4 regions of the Streptomyces sp. NBC_01381 genome follow, and region 3 is predicted to be linked to each of the others. Evidence: riboswitches for the same ligand, from Rfam matches in the RefSeq annotation. Region 3 holds a riboswitch; each other region holds the start of a gene.
What was found. Region 3 has a riboswitch for cyclic di-AMP ahead of OG453_RS04945 (M23 family metallopeptidase). Riboswitches for the same ligand answer to the same signal wherever they lie in the genome.
Positions count from the first base shown of each region.

Region 1: linked by a shared signal. The riboswitch ahead of OG453_RS43410 (LysM peptidoglycan-binding domain-containing protein) and the one ahead of OG453_RS04945 (M23 family metallopeptidase) in region 3 are both predicted to bind cyclic di-AMP.
Region 2: linked by a shared signal. The riboswitch ahead of OG453_RS40620 (C40 family peptidase) and the one ahead of OG453_RS04945 (M23 family metallopeptidase) in region 3 are both predicted to bind cyclic di-AMP.
Region 4: linked by a shared signal. The riboswitch ahead of OG453_RS08495 (transglycosylase family protein) and the one ahead of OG453_RS04945 (M23 family metallopeptidase) in region 3 are both predicted to bind cyclic di-AMP.

Region 1 is NZ_JAPEPI010000004.1:448,176-451,948, reverse strand. Features, by position in the region: gene OG453_RS43420 (S8 family serine peptidase) at 1-1,326, opposite strand, end outside; gene OG453_RS43415 (hypothetical protein) at 1,433-1,786, opposite strand; cyclic di-AMP (ydaO/yuaA leader) riboswitch at 2,242-2,436, shown strand; gene OG453_RS43410 (LysM peptidoglycan-binding domain-containing protein) at 2,441-3,202, shown strand; gene OG453_RS43405 (DUF3500 domain-containing protein) at 3,311-3,773, opposite strand, start outside.
Region 2 is NZ_JAPEPI010000003.1:510,764-514,536, reverse strand. Features, by position in the region: gene OG453_RS40630 (LysE family translocator) at 1-306, shown strand, start outside; gene OG453_RS40625 (DUF6328 family protein) at 284-817, opposite strand; gene OG453_RS40620 (C40 family peptidase) at 914-1,387, opposite strand; cyclic di-AMP (ydaO/yuaA leader) riboswitch at 1,391-1,557, opposite strand; gene OG453_RS40615 (hypothetical protein) at 1,923-2,231, opposite strand; gene OG453_RS40610 (ATP-dependent Clp protease proteolytic subunit) at 2,239-2,895, opposite strand; gene OG453_RS40605 (DinB family protein) at 3,035-3,628, shown strand; gene OG453_RS40600 (hypothetical protein) at 3,752-3,773, shown strand, end outside.
Region 3 is NZ_JAPEPI010000001.1:1,014,389-1,018,161, forward strand. Features, by position in the region: gene OG453_RS04940 (PP2C family protein-serine/threonine phosphatase) at 1-970, shown strand, start outside; cyclic di-AMP (ydaO/yuaA leader) riboswitch at 1,192-1,338, shown strand; gene OG453_RS04945 (M23 family metallopeptidase) at 1,350-2,432, shown strand; gene OG453_RS04950 (aldo/keto reductase) at 2,580-3,524, shown strand; gene OG453_RS04955 (PrsW family intramembrane metalloprotease) at 3,525-3,773, opposite strand, start outside.
Region 4 is NZ_JAPEPI010000001.1:1,745,987-1,749,759, forward strand. Features, by position in the region: gene OG453_RS08485 (cytochrome P450) at 1-613, shown strand, start outside; gene OG453_RS08490 (transglycosylase family protein) at 775-1,794, shown strand; cyclic di-AMP (ydaO/yuaA leader) riboswitch at 1,988-2,182, shown strand; gene OG453_RS08495 (transglycosylase family protein) at 2,186-2,896, shown strand; gene eno (phosphopyruvate hydratase) at 3,159-3,773, shown strand, end outside.

The sequences.
Region 1 (3,773 bases), on a different contig from region 3:
GGGCGACAACGGGATACGGCCGTTCGCCCGCAGGACGCCCTGGGTGCCGGCCAGCGCGCCCACGACGATCGGCGAGGCACTGGACGTACCGCTGAACCGGTCCGTGTACCAGAAGTCCTGGTTGTCGCCAGCCTGGAGGTCGCCGTAGCCGGTCGTGGTCACCTCGCGTCCCCAGCCCTGTGCGTCCACGCAGGCGCCGTAGTTGGAGAAGTCGAGGCGGGACCGGTCCGGGCCGTGCTGGCGGCCGTGGGTGCCGGGCGGCGGCGCCCCGGCACCCACGATCACAGCGCCGGCGTCCAGCGCGGTGCGCCGGAAGGGGTTGCGCCACCAGGAGGGGAAGCCCGCCCTCGGGGTGTCGTAGTCGGCGTGGTCCAGGTCCTCCGCGCCGTTGCCCGCGGCCTCGACCACGGTGATGCCCTTGTTGACGGCGTATCGGATGGCCAGGTAGTCGTCCGGCCACCACTCGACGGCGATGTACCCGACCTGGCCGACGCCTGTCGCGTGCGGACCGGCGCGGTGGATCTCCAGCAGGATGATGTCGCCGGGGCCGAGGCGGTCGGCGGCGTTCCGGATCGCCGTGGCCGTGGGGATGGAGAAGGCGGACGCGCTGGTGACCGTGTCCGGCGCGATCCCGGTGATCCCGAACGCGTTGACGTCGCCGCCGATCTCGCCGAGCACCGCGGTGCCGTGATCGGTGTCCGTGCTCCCGGTGCCGGAGACGATGCCGCCCTGGTTCAGGCGCAGGTCCTCATGGGTGAAGCGCCAGCCCCACTCGCAGTCGATCACGCGGACGCCGGCGCCGCGCCCGCCGGGCAGGGTCCACGCGTAGCGGGCGTCGACGCCGCCCGGAGCCGCGTCGAGATAGCCCTGTCGGGCGGTGAAGTCCGGGGAGACGGGCGGTGCGTCGGCGCCCGTCGGCTGCATGTCGTTGAGCGGCGGGAGTTCGGTCTCCTCGCTCTCCTTCTCCTTCTTCGGTACGACCTCGGGGACGGCGAGGGCGGCTGCGGGCTTGACGTAGGCGCCCTCCACGGCGTCCGACGCGCGGAGCCGCTCGGCCAGCGCGTCCAACTGGTCGGTGGGAGCGTCGACATGGAAGAAGAGCCCCATCCGGTCGAGGATCTCCAGCGTGGCGTCGTCGGCACCGGCGCCTTCCGAGGGGGCACCCGCCTGGGCGCGCAGCCTCTCCTGGTCCGCGCCGAACAGCGGGCTGAAGGTGACGTCCTCCTGGGCCGCCACGGCGTCGAGACCGCTGACGGAGATGTCGGCGGCGGCGGTCGCGCCGGTCGGGGTGATGCGTACCCCGGCGTCGGCGCGCGTGATGCACACCAGCTCAGGGCGTCCGAAGAGTGGTTCTGGTCCTGGAGCCGGGCGGTTGTTCCCCCGGCTGTTCCCCGCACCTGATCGCTGTGGCACAGCTGACTCCTTCACCACGTTACGGAAGGTCCGCCAGTGGTTTCACGTAGGCGGCCTCGACTGCCGGGTGGTCGCGCAGGGCCGTGGCGACGGCCTCGGCGTCCCTGTCGGCGGGGACGGCGACCCGTTGCCATCCGATGAGGGCCGGGTCGTCGGCACCGGGGTGCAATGGCTCCGCCGTGACGCCGAATCGCCGCTCCAGAAGGTTCCGGACGTCCAGGACATCCGCGGTGGCTGCCGTCGCGGGAGGCGGCGGCGTACGGAGTTGAACACGGAGCAGGACGATGACTTCGGCGGCGTCGGCCACAGGTCGGCCCTCCCCCTCCTGCCGGACGCGTCCGGTGCCGCGTCCGAGCGGCGCGCTCGCGGTCACCGGCCCGCCGACTCTAGTGAGGGGCCGTCACCGGATCGTCGCCATGGCGTCACCGCGTCCGGGGCCACCGGGATGGCACTGGCGGCGAAATGCCCGCTTTGAGAGGGCGATCAGCCTCAGCGCTATGTCCAGATTTACGGCTAAAGTTGCACATTTAACTTGTTTATGGCGTGAAGGAAATTCTGTCACCATTGCGGGATAGTCGCGCCAAATTGCGCGCTCTGATACGCCGCCAAGCCGTAAATCGACCTGCGCCCAATTCGGTGAAATGAGTCACACCGGCGGCCGTGGGTTTCGAGAGCCGCCGAGCGCACTTCCGTTCTGCGCAAAGAAAGTTGGGCTTTTCGATCAAAGGGGGCCGGGCATTCTGGTCGCCAAGGGCGGACCTCAGACATTCCCTATGCGAATTCGTGTCTTGTTCCGTCCGGGCTTTCTCGCCTAACGTCACCGTCAATCCGGATGGAACGCCGAATCCTGCCGCCGTCCGGCAACTCTTCCACCCACTCACATACGCACGGCAGGAGCGGGGGACCCAGGTAAGCCGCTGATCCGCATTCCGGATCGGCTCGGGGTGAAGTCGCATTCCCGGTGCGACCGGACATCTCCCGTCCGAACCCGACAGCTCACCTCGTAGGCGACGGAGAGGAATTCGCCATGCCTGCAAAGGGCAAGCACCGCCGTCCCAAGTCCAGCCCGCTCACCCGGGGCATCGCCGCCGCAGGCACGGGCGGGGCCGTCCTCGTACTCCCGGTGCTCGGCGCGACCTCCGCAGGCGCGGCGCAGGCCGCCCCGGCCGCCAAGCCCGCCGCCGCCGCGAAGACCTACGTCGTCGTCGCGGGCGACTCCCTCTCCAAGATCGCCCGCGAGCACTCCCTGAGCGGCGGCTGGAAGCAGCTGTACAAGGACAACCGCAGCGCCCTCGGCGACGACCCGCGGCTGATCCACCCCGGCCTCAAGCTCACCCTCGGCAAGAAGGCCTCCGCCGAGCCCGCGGAGAAGTCGGCCGCCTCCAGGGCGTCCGCCGAGCGGGCGGACCGCTCCGAGCGCAAGAGCACGTCCGCCGAGCCCGCCGCCGCCCAGGCGAAGAAGTCGTACACCAACGACCTCGACGGCTGGATCAAGGAGTCGCTCGACATCATGGCCCAGCAGGGCATCCCGGGCACCTACGAGGGCATCCACCGCAACATCATGCGCGAGTCCTCCGGCAACCCGCTGGCCATCAACAACTGGGACTCCAACGCTGTCGCCGGAACCCCGTCCAAGGGGCTCCTGCAGGTCATCGCCCCCACGTTCGAGGCCTACCACGTGCCCGGCACGTCGACGGACAGCTACGACCCCGTCGCCAACATCACCGCCGCCTGCAATTACGCGGCCAACCGGTACGGCTCGATCGACAACGTGAACGGCCCGTACTAGACCGCACCCCGTCTCGTCCGCTGTGAGCCCCGGCGCGCCATGTGTCCGGGGCTCAGGCCTGTCCGAGGCCGGACCAGGTGCCTGGTCCAGGCCGCGCCGAGTGCTCAGTCACCCGTGCTGTTCCGTGTAGTGCGCGCGGAGAAGGTCGGCGCCCCAGTCGTGGCGGACGTGCCGCCAGACCGAGTGGGCGTGGTTGCCGCCGTCCTGGGTGTTGTCGTACTCGATGAGGAAGTCCGGGGCCCGAACGCAGTAATAGTGCCGGTCCCCCGGTGCGCGGCCACCGGCCCAGGCGAACGAGAGGGCGTCCAGTCCACGCGCCACGGCGTCGGACCAGCACTCCTGCGCGTACGCCGTGGGCGCGCGGTCGAGGTAGCGGCGCACCAGACGCTGAAGCAGCCGCTGCTGACCGGGCGTCATGTCGCCGTACGGGAGGCCGGTCGGCAGCAGGTCTGGATCGGCGAAGGGGTCGGCGCGGGTCAAGATGTCGTCCGGAGGCGCGGCGGCGAAGACCGCCTCTGCCCGTCGGCCGACATCTAGGTCCGTGACCAGCTCCCGGGCCAGATCCTCCTCC
Region 2 (3,773 bases), on a different contig from region 3:
GCGGTGGGCGGCAGCCTGCGGCAGGGGTTCCTCACCAATGCCCTCAACCCCAAGGCACCCATCACGTTCCTCAGCGTGCTGCCCCAGTTCGTGCCCGCGGGGAGCCCCGCGATGCCCAGGACGCTGCTGCTGGCGTCCATCATCGTGGCGCTCGCCCTGGTGTGGTTCCCGGTCGTCGCGCTTCTGGTGGACCGGCTCGGCCGCTGGCTGCGCCGGCCGCGTACCGCCCGGGCGATCGAGGGTGTCACCGGCGGCGCGCTGAGCGTCCTCGGCCTGGTGCTGCTCATCGAGGCGGCTCTGGCGTGACGTCCTGCCGCGCGGCCGTGCGGCGGGCCAGGCGGGGGAGTACGCGGGGGAGCACGCCCCACAGGCCCCCGCACACGAGCAGCGTGCCCGCGCTCGCGATGATCCCGCCGGTGCGGCCCACCGCCACGTCCACGACCAGGAGCACCGATCCGGCGAGGGCGAACATCAGGACGGCCATGCCGGCCCTGGCGAGCTGCGAAGAGACCCGCACGATCAGCGGTTTGGCACGCTGCTGGAACAGCGCCCGATGCACCGCGGCCGGCGCCGTGAACAGGGCCGCCGCAAGGACGGCGAGCAGCAGCGTGGTGACGTAGGTGGCGCGCTGCACGTCGTCCAGGGTCCGGAAGCGGGGCGTGAAGGCGAGGGTCAGCAGGAAGGCGAAGAGGATCTGCACGCCGGTCTGCGTGACCCTCAACTCCTGGAGGATCTCCGAGAAGTTGCGGTCCGCGCGCTCGAACGGCGTCTCGTTGCGGGTGTCGTGAGCGGCGTGGGAGCCATTGTCGTCGGCCATGCCGCACGAGTATCCGGGTCGGCGCGCGCCAAGCGCGGCGGACGCGCCGGGCGACGACGCCGGCCGAAGGGCCGGCCGCCGCCGCCCGGCGGCAGGTCAGCGCACCCTGCCGTACGAGACGCTCTTGCTCCAGATCTTCTCGAGCCGCACCACGGTGTTCGACTTCGGGGCGTGCCAGATCCGGCCCTTACCCGCGTAGATGCCGACGTGGTAGACGTTCCGGCCGGAGTGGAAGAAGACCAGGTCGCCGCGTGAGCGGTTGGACGCGGAGACGTGCCGGGTCTTGTTGTACTGCTGTGCGGCGGTGCGCGGGAGCTTCTTGCCGGCGCGCTTGAACGAGTAGAGCGTCAGGCCCGAGCAGTCGAACCGGTTGGGCCCCGCGGCGCCGTAGCGGTAGGGCGAGCCCTTCTTGGACGCAGCGATCTTCAGGGCCTTCGTTCCGTGTGTCGCGGCCTGGGCCTCCGTCGTGAGCCCTGGAGCCACGAGGGTGCCGCCGACGACGGCGAGCGTGAGAGCCGATGCGCAACCGGCCCTGGTGAGCAGCGACGGAACATGATTCAGCGCGGTCATGCGCAACCCTTCGTCAGCCGCCTGTGAAGGATGACCTGTCGGATTCGGGCTGACAAAGTTGCCCGGCCGCGGTGTGCGGCTTCACCCCAAGGGCCGTTGTCCGGACCTTCCGGACCGACCCGTCGTGCCTGGGTCCTCCACTCCTGCCGGTGCACCGATGTCGACCGGGCATCCGGGCGGCGGCAGGACTCGGCGTCCGCCCGGACCGCCCCGCCGCTGTGGCGGGGGCTTGTCGTCGGAAGGGATCTTGACCCGTCAACGGCGAGAAAACCGAGCCGAAACGGCGTTTTGTGAGGCTCCTCACGGCTGAACCGTTCAGGTGGACAACGCCGGATAAGGGCACCCTTCGCAGGGCTCGACGATCGCTCTACCAGCACCGGAAGGAGTCATTCCGGCCGTCGCGTACACCGCTGACGCACCTGTGACCGACCCCGTTGACGACGACCTGCTACGCCGAACGGGGTAGCCCGTCTGGTCCGTTTGAGACCGGCCCCGGACGGCTACAGCCCTGCCGGGCAGCCGACTTGATGGGGAATCAGGGCGCCGAAGGGGGCGGGACGGTGACCCGGCAGGACCGCCGCTCCCCGTCGAGCACGCGCAGCGCCCGCGCCAACGTCGGTGCGTGCACGGCGGTCTCGCCCCGCTGGTGCATCAACGTCAGCGCGTCCCGCAGCGCGGTGGCGCTGCCGACCAGGGCCTGGGCGGCGCGCAGTCCGCCGTACGTGTCGGACGCGCGGGCGGGGTTGATCCGGCCCAGCAGATCGACCACTTCGAGGTACCGGTCGATCAACTCGCCCTCGGCGCGGGTCAGTGCGGGCAGCGGAGGCAGTTCGGGCGGCAGCATCACCGGCTCACCTCGCGTCCGGGGTGCGGAGCGAGTCCTTGCTGCCGCGGAGCGAATCCTTGCGGCTGGGGATGATCCGGTCCACCAGGCCGTACGCGAGCGCTTCGGGCGCGCTGAGGATCTTGTCCCGCTCGATGTCCGCCGCGATGCGCTCCGGGCTCTGCCCCGTGTGCCGTACGAGGAGTTCCTCCAGGAGCGCACGGGTGCGCTGCAGCTCGGCCGCCTGAATCGCGAGGTCAGATGTCTGGCCCTGGATCGGCTCGCTGATCGAGGGCTGATGGATCAACACCCGGGCGCCGGGCAGCGCGTGGCGCTTTCCGTGGGTGCCGGCGGCAAGGAGGACCGCGGCCGCCGACGCGGCCTGACCCAGGCAGGTCGTCTCCACGTCGCAGGTGACGAACCGGATGGTGTCGTAGATCGCCGTCATCGCACTGAACGAGCCGCCGGGGGAGTTGATGTAGAGCGAGATGTCGCGGTCCGGCGCCAGGTATTCGAGGTGCATGAACTGCGCCATCACGTCGTTGGCCGAGGTGTCGTCGATCGGGGTGCCCAGGAAGACGATGCGCTCCTCGAGCAGCTTCGAGTACGGATCGAGAGTCCGCTTTCCCGAGCTGGTGCGCTCGGTGAACTCGGGCAGGACATAGCGGGCGGACGGTCGGTTCATGGCACGTCACTCCTCTTCCCGGGACCGGATGCGCCGGCCCGTGGCTCCTGTAGAAAATGTACAGGACGTACGTAACGATGGTCGGTGACGGCGGGTGAAACCGGTGGACAGAGATCACGAGAGCGGCAGACTGGCGCGCATGACCTCAACGGACCCCAAGGCCGACCTTTGCCGCTACCTGCAGTCCGCCCGCGACGCCCTGCTGTGGAAGCTCGAAGGCCTCTCCGGGTACGACGTCCGCCGCCCGCTGACGCCGACCGGCACCAACCTGCTGGGCCTGGTGAAGCACACGGCGGGCGTGGAACTCGGCTATCTCGGCGACACGTTCGGGCGCCCGTCCGGCGAGCCGCTGCCCTGGCTCGACGACGGCGCCGAGGGCAACGCGGACATGTGGGCCGCCGCCGACGAGTCACGTGAGTTCATCGTGGAGCTCTACCGCCGGGCATGGGCACACGCGGACGCGACGCTCGACGCGCTGGACCTGGACACGATCGGCAAGGTGCCGTGGTGGCCGAGCGGCAGGGACGAGGTGACGCTCCATCACGCCGTGGTGCGCGTGATCGCCGACACGCACCGGCACGCGGGCCACGCCGACATCGTCCGGGAACTCATCGACGGCGCCGTGGGCATGAACGAGGGCAACGACAGCATGCCGTCCAACGACAAGGCGTGGTGGGAGAACCATCGCGAACGCCTGGAACGGGTGGCCCGGGAGGCCGACCCGCAGGCGTGACAGCCCCGTTGGCGCGTTGGCCGAACCTGCCGCGGGGCCGTAGTGTCTGCCCGTCGCAGGCGAAGAGGATCACGGGGGGCAGCGGTGATGTGGACGAGGTGCCGCAGAGCGGCAGGTACGGCGATGGCCGTGGGGATGGTCGTCG
Region 3 (3,773 bases):
CGCCCTCATCGGCGCCGCCTCCTGCCTCGCCGTGCTCGCCCTGCACTTCGGCAACAGCACCACCACCGACGTCGAGGCCGTCACCGAGCTGCTCACCGTGCTGACGGTCGCCGTGCTCGCCGCCCTCATCAACCGCGTCGTACGCCGCAGCGACGAACAGCTCGCCTCCGCCCGCTCCATCGCGGAGACCGCCCAGCGCGCCGTGCTGCCGCAGCCGGATCACCGGATCGGGGGGCTCGACATCGCGGCGCGGTACGAGGCCGCGGACGCCGACGCGTTCATCGGTGGGGATCTGTACGCCGTGCAGGACACCCCGCACGGCGTACGCGTCATCGTCGGTGACGTACGCGGCAAGGGGATGGGCGCGGTGGCGGCCGTCGCCGTCGTCATCGGGGCGTTCCGGGAGGCGGCCGAGCAGGAGGCGACCCTTGAGGCGGTGGCGCAGCGCCTGGAGCGGGCGCTCGCGCGGGAAGGCATGCGGCGCGAGGGGCTCGACGCCTTCGAGGGGTTCACCACCGCCGTCCTCGCGGAGATCCCGCGCGGCGACGGAGTCATCCGCATCCTCAACCGCGGGCATCCCGAGCCGCTGCTCCTGCGCGGCGACGGACGGCTGTGCGTGCTGTCCGCGAGCGAGCCAGCGCTGCCGCTCGGGATGGGCGACCTGGGGGTCTGGCCGGACCGCGCCGACGAGGCGGAGTTCCCGCCGGGGGCGATGCTGCTGCTCTACACCGACGGGCTCTCGGAGGCGCGGGACATCCGCGGCGAGTTCTACAACCCGGCGGCCCGGCTCGGCGGCCGGATCTTTCCCGGACCCCACGGTCCGGACTCGCTGCTTGCGACGCTGGCCGAAGAGGTGCGCCGGCACACCGGCGGGGGAGGGACGGACGACATGGCGCTGCTCGCGGTGCGGCGGCCGGAATCCGGCGACGCACCGGCCGCTGCACCGCCCGATGTCACGGGCCGTGACTGAATCGCACCACTCCGCATAACAACTGACGCACTGTCAAGGTGGTGTGAAGGTCCGGTGTGTGAAGAAGTGCGGTCAACTCGCCCCGTTCCCGCCCCTGGTGTCCCGTTAAGTACAGGCCAACGGCGTTAACGATCAGTCGGAACGGCTTGGAATACGGCCCTGCCGTCTATTAACGTTCGATAACGCAGCGCGGTCGTCCCAGCCGTCACTCGAGTCGGCTCCGTGCGCACGCGCCTAATCCCGAAAGGGAGCCGGGGAACCACCAATTGGGGTGAATCGGGCATCTGTGCATCCGTGCCAGATGTTCGTAGGAGACCTTCCTGCTCCGAACCCGTCAGCTAACCCGGTAGGCGAGAAGGAAGGAAAGGAGCGCGCCCCAGTGGCGTCCAACCGGCCTGCCCCCCAAGCCGTTTACGTACCGAGTGACGACGACCTCGGTGCCCATGACGATGAGACTTGGGAGGAGTGGAATCCCACCGAGGAGTCCATCCGTCCCGTTCGCGGCAGGCACCGCGTCCACAAGAAGGGCGGCGGCGGGCTCGCCCGCAGCTCCACCGTCCTCGGCGTGGGCGTCATCGCCGCCGTCGGCGCGGGCGGCATCGCCACCGCGCAGGGTGGCAAGCCCCCGGTCTCCATCGAGATGCCGGACATCTCGGCCGTCACGGACTCGCTGCCGGAGGCCAAGTCCCTTCCCGGCGTGGGCTCCCTGATATCCGACGACTCCGACTCGGGCTCCTCCGACGCCGGCGTGACGACCGCCGCCGCCCCGCTCACCGCCGCAGGTGTCAGCACCGCCGACGCCGAGCAGGGCACCACCGACGCCGGTGAGGCGCTGCGGGCCCGCATCATGCAGCAGGCCGAGAACCAGCAGGACCAGGCGGACGACGCGGTCCAGAAGGCGGCGGAAGAAGCCGCCGTCAAGAAGGCCGCGGAGCAGGCCGCCGCCGAGCAGTCCGCGGCCGAGAAGAAGATCGCCGCCGAGAAGGCCGCCGCGAAGAAGAAGGCGGAAGAGGAAGCCCGGCGCAAGGCCGAGGCGGAGCGCCTGGCCAAGCTCGCCAAGAGCTACACCCTGCCCCTCAGTTCGTACACGCTCACCAGCACCTTCGGGCAGGCCGGCTCCATGTGGTCCTCCGGCTACCACACCGGCCTCGACTTCGCGGCGCCGACGGGCACGCCCCTCAAGGCGATCCACTCCGGCACCATCAAGGAGGCCGGCTGGGCGGGGTCGTACGGCTACCGCACCATCCTGGAGCTCGAGGACGGCACCGAGATCTGGTACAACCACCAGTCCTCGATGGGTGTCAGCGCCGGCCAGAAGGTCACCACCGGCGACACCATCGGCCGCGTCGGCGCCACCGGCAACGTGACCGGACCGCACCTCCACCTGGAGATCCACCCCGGCGGCGACTCCACCGGGGTCGACCCGGCCGCCTGGCTGCGGGACAAGGGCCAGTCGCTCTGAGGTCGAGGCACTCCCTGTGAACTCCGGCGGTCCTGGCGGCAACCCCCCGACGTCAGGGCTGCCGGCTCGGCATGCCCACATCCGGTAGCGCGGAACTGACATCCCGCTGTACGGAATGCTGGGATCCGTAAGGGTGTTGAGCCCCGTATGACTTCTCTACGCAAGCTCGGCCCGTCCGACCTCGAGGTCTTCCCGCTCGCCCTCGGCGGCAACGTCTTCGGCTGGACGGCCGACGAGGCGCAGTCCTTCGCGGTGCTCGACGCCTACACCGCGGCGGGCGGCAACTTCGTCGACACCGCCGACGTCTACTCGGCCTGGGCGCCGGGCAACAAGGGCGGTGAGTCCGAGACCGTCATCGGCAACTGGCTCGCCGCGCGCGGCCATCGCTCCGACGTCGTGATCGCCACCAAGGTCGGCGCCCACTCCGACTACAAGGGCCTGTCCGCGAACACCATCAAGTCCGGTGCCGAGGAGTCGCTGCGCCGGCTGCGCACCGACTACATCGACCTCTACTACACGCACTTCGACGACCCGACCGTCCCCGTCGAGGAGATCATCACCGCGCTCGACGATCTGGTGACGTCGGGCAAGGTGCGCGCGATAGCCGCCTCCAACCTGACCGCAGAGCGGCTCCAGGAGTCCATCGACTTCTCCGACCGCGAGGGCCTCGCCCGGTACGTGGCGCTGCAGCCGCACTACAACCTCGTCTCCCGCGGCACCTACGAGGGCCCGCTCCAGGAGGTCGCGTCGCGCTCCGGCCTGGCAGCGGTGCCGTATTACGCGCTCGCCTCCGGCTTCCTCACCGGCAAGTACCGCCCGGGGGCGCAGGTCGACAGCGCGCGGGCCGAGGGCGCGGGCAAGCACCTGGAGACCGACCGTGGCGTGAAGGTGCTCGCCGCCCTGGACGAGATAGCGGCCGAGCGTGGCGCCGAGGTCGCGACCGTGGCCCTGGCCTGGCTCGCCGCGCAGCCGACGGTGGCCGCGCCGATCGCATCGGCCCGCACGGTCGAGCAGCTGCCCGCGCTGCTCGCGGTGGGCGATCTCGAACTGACGGAGGCCGAGGTGACCGCGCTGACGAAGGCCTCCGCCTGATCAGCCGCGGTAGGGGTTGTACGGGGCCTGGTAGGCGGGATATCCCGCCGCCGGTCCGGCGTACGCGTATCCCTGCTGATGGAGAATCCGGTACCCGTACGGCGGCGGCATCGGTACGGGCACGGGTGCCGTCGCCCGCGCCGCATAGGCGAGCGCGGGCCTGGCCAGTTCGCGGCGCTCCCACAGCGCGTGCAGCAACTCCCGCTCCCGTACGACGAAATCGGCGCCCGCGCGGCCGCGTCGGCCCCG
Region 4 (3,773 bases), 730 kb from region 3:
CATCTCCGGACTTATCCGCGCCTCCGACCACGGCGAGCACCTCACCGAGAACGAGGCCGCCGCGATGGCCTTCATTCTCCTCTTCGCCGGTTTTGAGACCACCGTCAATCTCATCGGGAACGGGACCTACGCGCTCCTCACCCACCCCGAGCAGCGCGAGCGCCTCCAGGAGTCCCTCAAGGGAGGGGACATGGGGCTGCTTGAGACCGGTATCGAGGAACTGCTCCGCTTCGATGGGCCCGTTGAGCTGGCCACCTGGCGGTTCGCCACCGAGCCGTTGACCATCGGCGGGCAGGACATCGCGCAGGGCGACCCCGTTCTCGTCGTGCTCGCCGCCGCCGACCGCGACCCCGAGCGGTTCGAGGACCCCGACACGCTCGACCTCTCCCGGCGCGACAACCAGCACCTCGGATACGGGCATGGCATTCACTATTGCCTGGGTGCGCCGCTCGCCCGGCTCGAAGGGCAGGCCGCCCTCGCGACCTTGCTACGCCGCCTCCCTGACCTGCGCCTCGCGGCGGAACCAGGTGATTTGCGCTGGCGAGGCGGGCTCATCATGCGCGGACTGCGCACGCTGCCGGTGGAGTTCACACCCGCACAGAAGCACACCTGAGGCACCCTTGAGCTGACGGTGCGTCAAGACTGTGACTTTCACGTGATCTCCGCTGCATCGACTTGTGACAACTGTTCGACTGCGGCTACGTTCACCGACGACTCGGCATCCGCTGTCGCAGCAGCCGCAGTCGCCTCTGCAGTCTTCTGAAAGGCACTTGCATGCTCTCCGGTAATGGTCGTCACCGACGCCCCCGCCAAGCCCCGGCCCTCATCGTCGCGGCAGGTGTCACCGGATCAGCCATCGCGATCCCGCTGCTCGGCGCCACCAGCGCGAGCGCCGCGGACACCGCCACCTGGGACAAGCTCGCGGAGTGCGAGAGCGGCGGCTCCTGGAGCCTGGACCCGGGCAACGGCTACTACGGCGGCCTCCAGATGTCCCAGGAGACGTGGGAGCAGTACGGCGGTCTCGACTACGCCCCCTACGCCGACCAGGCCAGCCGTTCGCAGCAGATAGCCGTCGCCGAGCAGGTCCTGGCCGACCAGGGCCCCGGCGCCTGGCCCAGCTGCGGAGTGATCGCTGGGCTGAGCAAGGACGACGCCCCGGCCGATGTCGACCCGGGTGCCCCGATCACCTCACTGCCCTCGGACGAGCCGACCGACACGAGCGGGTCCGGCGACGCGGGCGAGTCGGGTGACTCGGGCGACTCGGCCGACCCCTCGGAGAAGCCGTCTGAGGAGCCGTCGGAGAAGCCCTCCGAGAAGCCGTCCGAGAAGCCGTCCGCAAAGCCCTCGGAGAAGCCGTCCGAGAAGCCCTCCGAAAAGGCCGACTCCGGCGACGACTCCCGAGACAAGAATCACGACGAGTCGGGCGACTCCGGCAGTGATTCGGACAAGTCCGGGCAGAACGACTCCACTTCGCCCGCCACCCCGAACTCCACCCCCTCCACCGGCGCGGGCGAAGGCTCCGGCCGGCACCGCGGCGACAGCGCGGACGACGGCCAGGCCAAGAACGGCGACCGCGACGGCTCGGGGCGGCACGCGTCGCGCGGCGACGACCGCGCGAAGGACGGCGCCGACGGGACGTACACCGTCCGCTCCGGAGACAACCTCTGGACCATCGCCGACGACCTCGGCGTACAGGGCGGATGGAGCGCGCTCTACGCCGAGAACAAGAAGTCCGTCGGAACCGATCCCGACCTCATCCTCCCCGGTCAGAGCCTCGATTTGGGCGAAAAGTAAGGGAAGTTGACGAAGAGTCGGCCAGTCGCTTCGCGCTGAATGTCCGGTTTGGCGTAAGTGAGAGATGGGTCTCAGAAGCCCTGATCGTCTTTGAAATTCGGCGGATCGCATGACTACGGTCGTGACCGCTCGCCACAGCGGGCCCCGCCGGTCGGTACGCCTAGTCCTGCCAACGGCCGTTCGGGAACAGTCGTCGCGTCAAGCGCCGTAGGCAGGAGCGGGGGACCCAATGGTTTCCGCCGGGCCCGGCCGCACAGCAGCAGAACGAAGAAGCTGCCGAGCGGAGTTGGGACCGGCTAGGGGTTAAGTCGCGCTCAAGAAGCGCGGCCGGGCAACTTCATCGGCCCGAACCCGACAGCTCACCTCGTAGGCGTCGGTGAGGGGATCACTCATGCTGTTTTCCAGCAAGGGCAAGCACCGTCGTCCGTCCAAGGCCACCCGTGTCGCCACGCTCGCCGGCGTCACCGGTGTCGCGGTCGCCGCCCCGCTGATGGCCGCCGGATCGGCCTCCGCCGCCACCGGTTCCGAGTGGGACTCCGTCGCCCAGTGCGAGGCCGGCGGCAACTGGTCCATCAACACCGGCAACGGCTACTACGGCGGCCTGCAGTTCTCGGCCTCCACCTGGGCCGCGTACGGCGGCACGAAGTACGCCGCCACCGCCGACCAGGCCTCCAAGGCCCAGCAGATAGAGATCGGCGAGAAGGTTCTCGCGGGTCAGGGCAAGGGTGCCTGGCCGAGCTGTGGCGTGGGCCTCTCGGGTGCCGCGTACAGCGGTGGCGGTGCCGAGGAGAGCGCGCCGCAGCAGCAGCCGGCCGAGCAGCCGCAGAGCCAGCCGAGCGCCCAGACCGAGGCGCCGAAGCAGGAGGCCGCCCCGAAGCAGGCCGCCCCGAAGGCCGAGTCCAAGAAGACCGTCGAGACCCCGACCGGCAAGAAGGTCAAGAAGGGCGACGGCGAGTACAAGGTCAAGAAGGGCGACACCCTCTCCAAGATCGCCGAGGAGAAGGACGTCAAGGGCGGCTGGCACAAGGTGTACAAGCTCAACGGCGACATCATCGACAACGCCGACATGATCTACCCCGGTCAGCAGCTGCACCTCAGCTAAGAGCTGACAGAGCGGCGGCCGCGCCTCGGCGGAAGCGCGGCCCGCCCCACCCCCGTCCCCACGGGCTCCCCGTCCCGGTGCGCGTATCCCCCGTACGCACCGGGGCGGGGTCTTTTTGATCCACCGCTTTGTTCCGTTCGGAAACTTTTTGCTCTCGGTTTGTCCACAGGGCGGTCGCTCGGCTGGCTCTTGTCCGGGAGCCGGTTAGGCTCGTGTCCGCGAGGCCAACGCCCCGCGTACCCGCGTCACATCCCAGAAGGAGATGCTCGTGCCGTCCATCGACGTCGTCGTAGCCCGGGAAATCCTGGACTCCCGAGGCAACCCCACGGTCGAGGTCGAGGTCGGCCTCGACGACGGCAGCACGGGTCGTGCCGCCGTTCCGTCCGGTGCGTCCACCGGTGCTTTCGAGGCCATCGAACTCCGTGACGGTGACCCCAACCGTTACCAGGGCAAGGGCGTGGAGAAGGCCGTCCTCGCCGTCATCGAGCAGATCGGCCCGGAGCTCGTCGGGTACGACGCCACCGAGCAGCGCCTGATCGACCAGGCCATGTTCGACCTGGACGCCACCGACAACAAGGGCTCGCTCGGCGCCAACGCCATCCTCGGCGTCTCCCTCGCCGTCGCGCACGCCGCCTCCGAGGCCAGCGACCTGCCGCTGTTCCGCTACCTCGGCGGCCCGAACGCGCACCTGCTGCCCGTCCCGATGATGAACATCCTGAACGGCGGGTCGCACGCCGACTCCAACGTCGACATCCAGGAGTTCATGATCGCGCCGATCGGCGCCGAGTCGTTCTCCGAGGCCCTGCGCTGGGGCACCGAGGTCTACCACACCCTCAAGAAGGTCCTGAAGGACAAGGGTCTGTCGACCGGCCTCGGC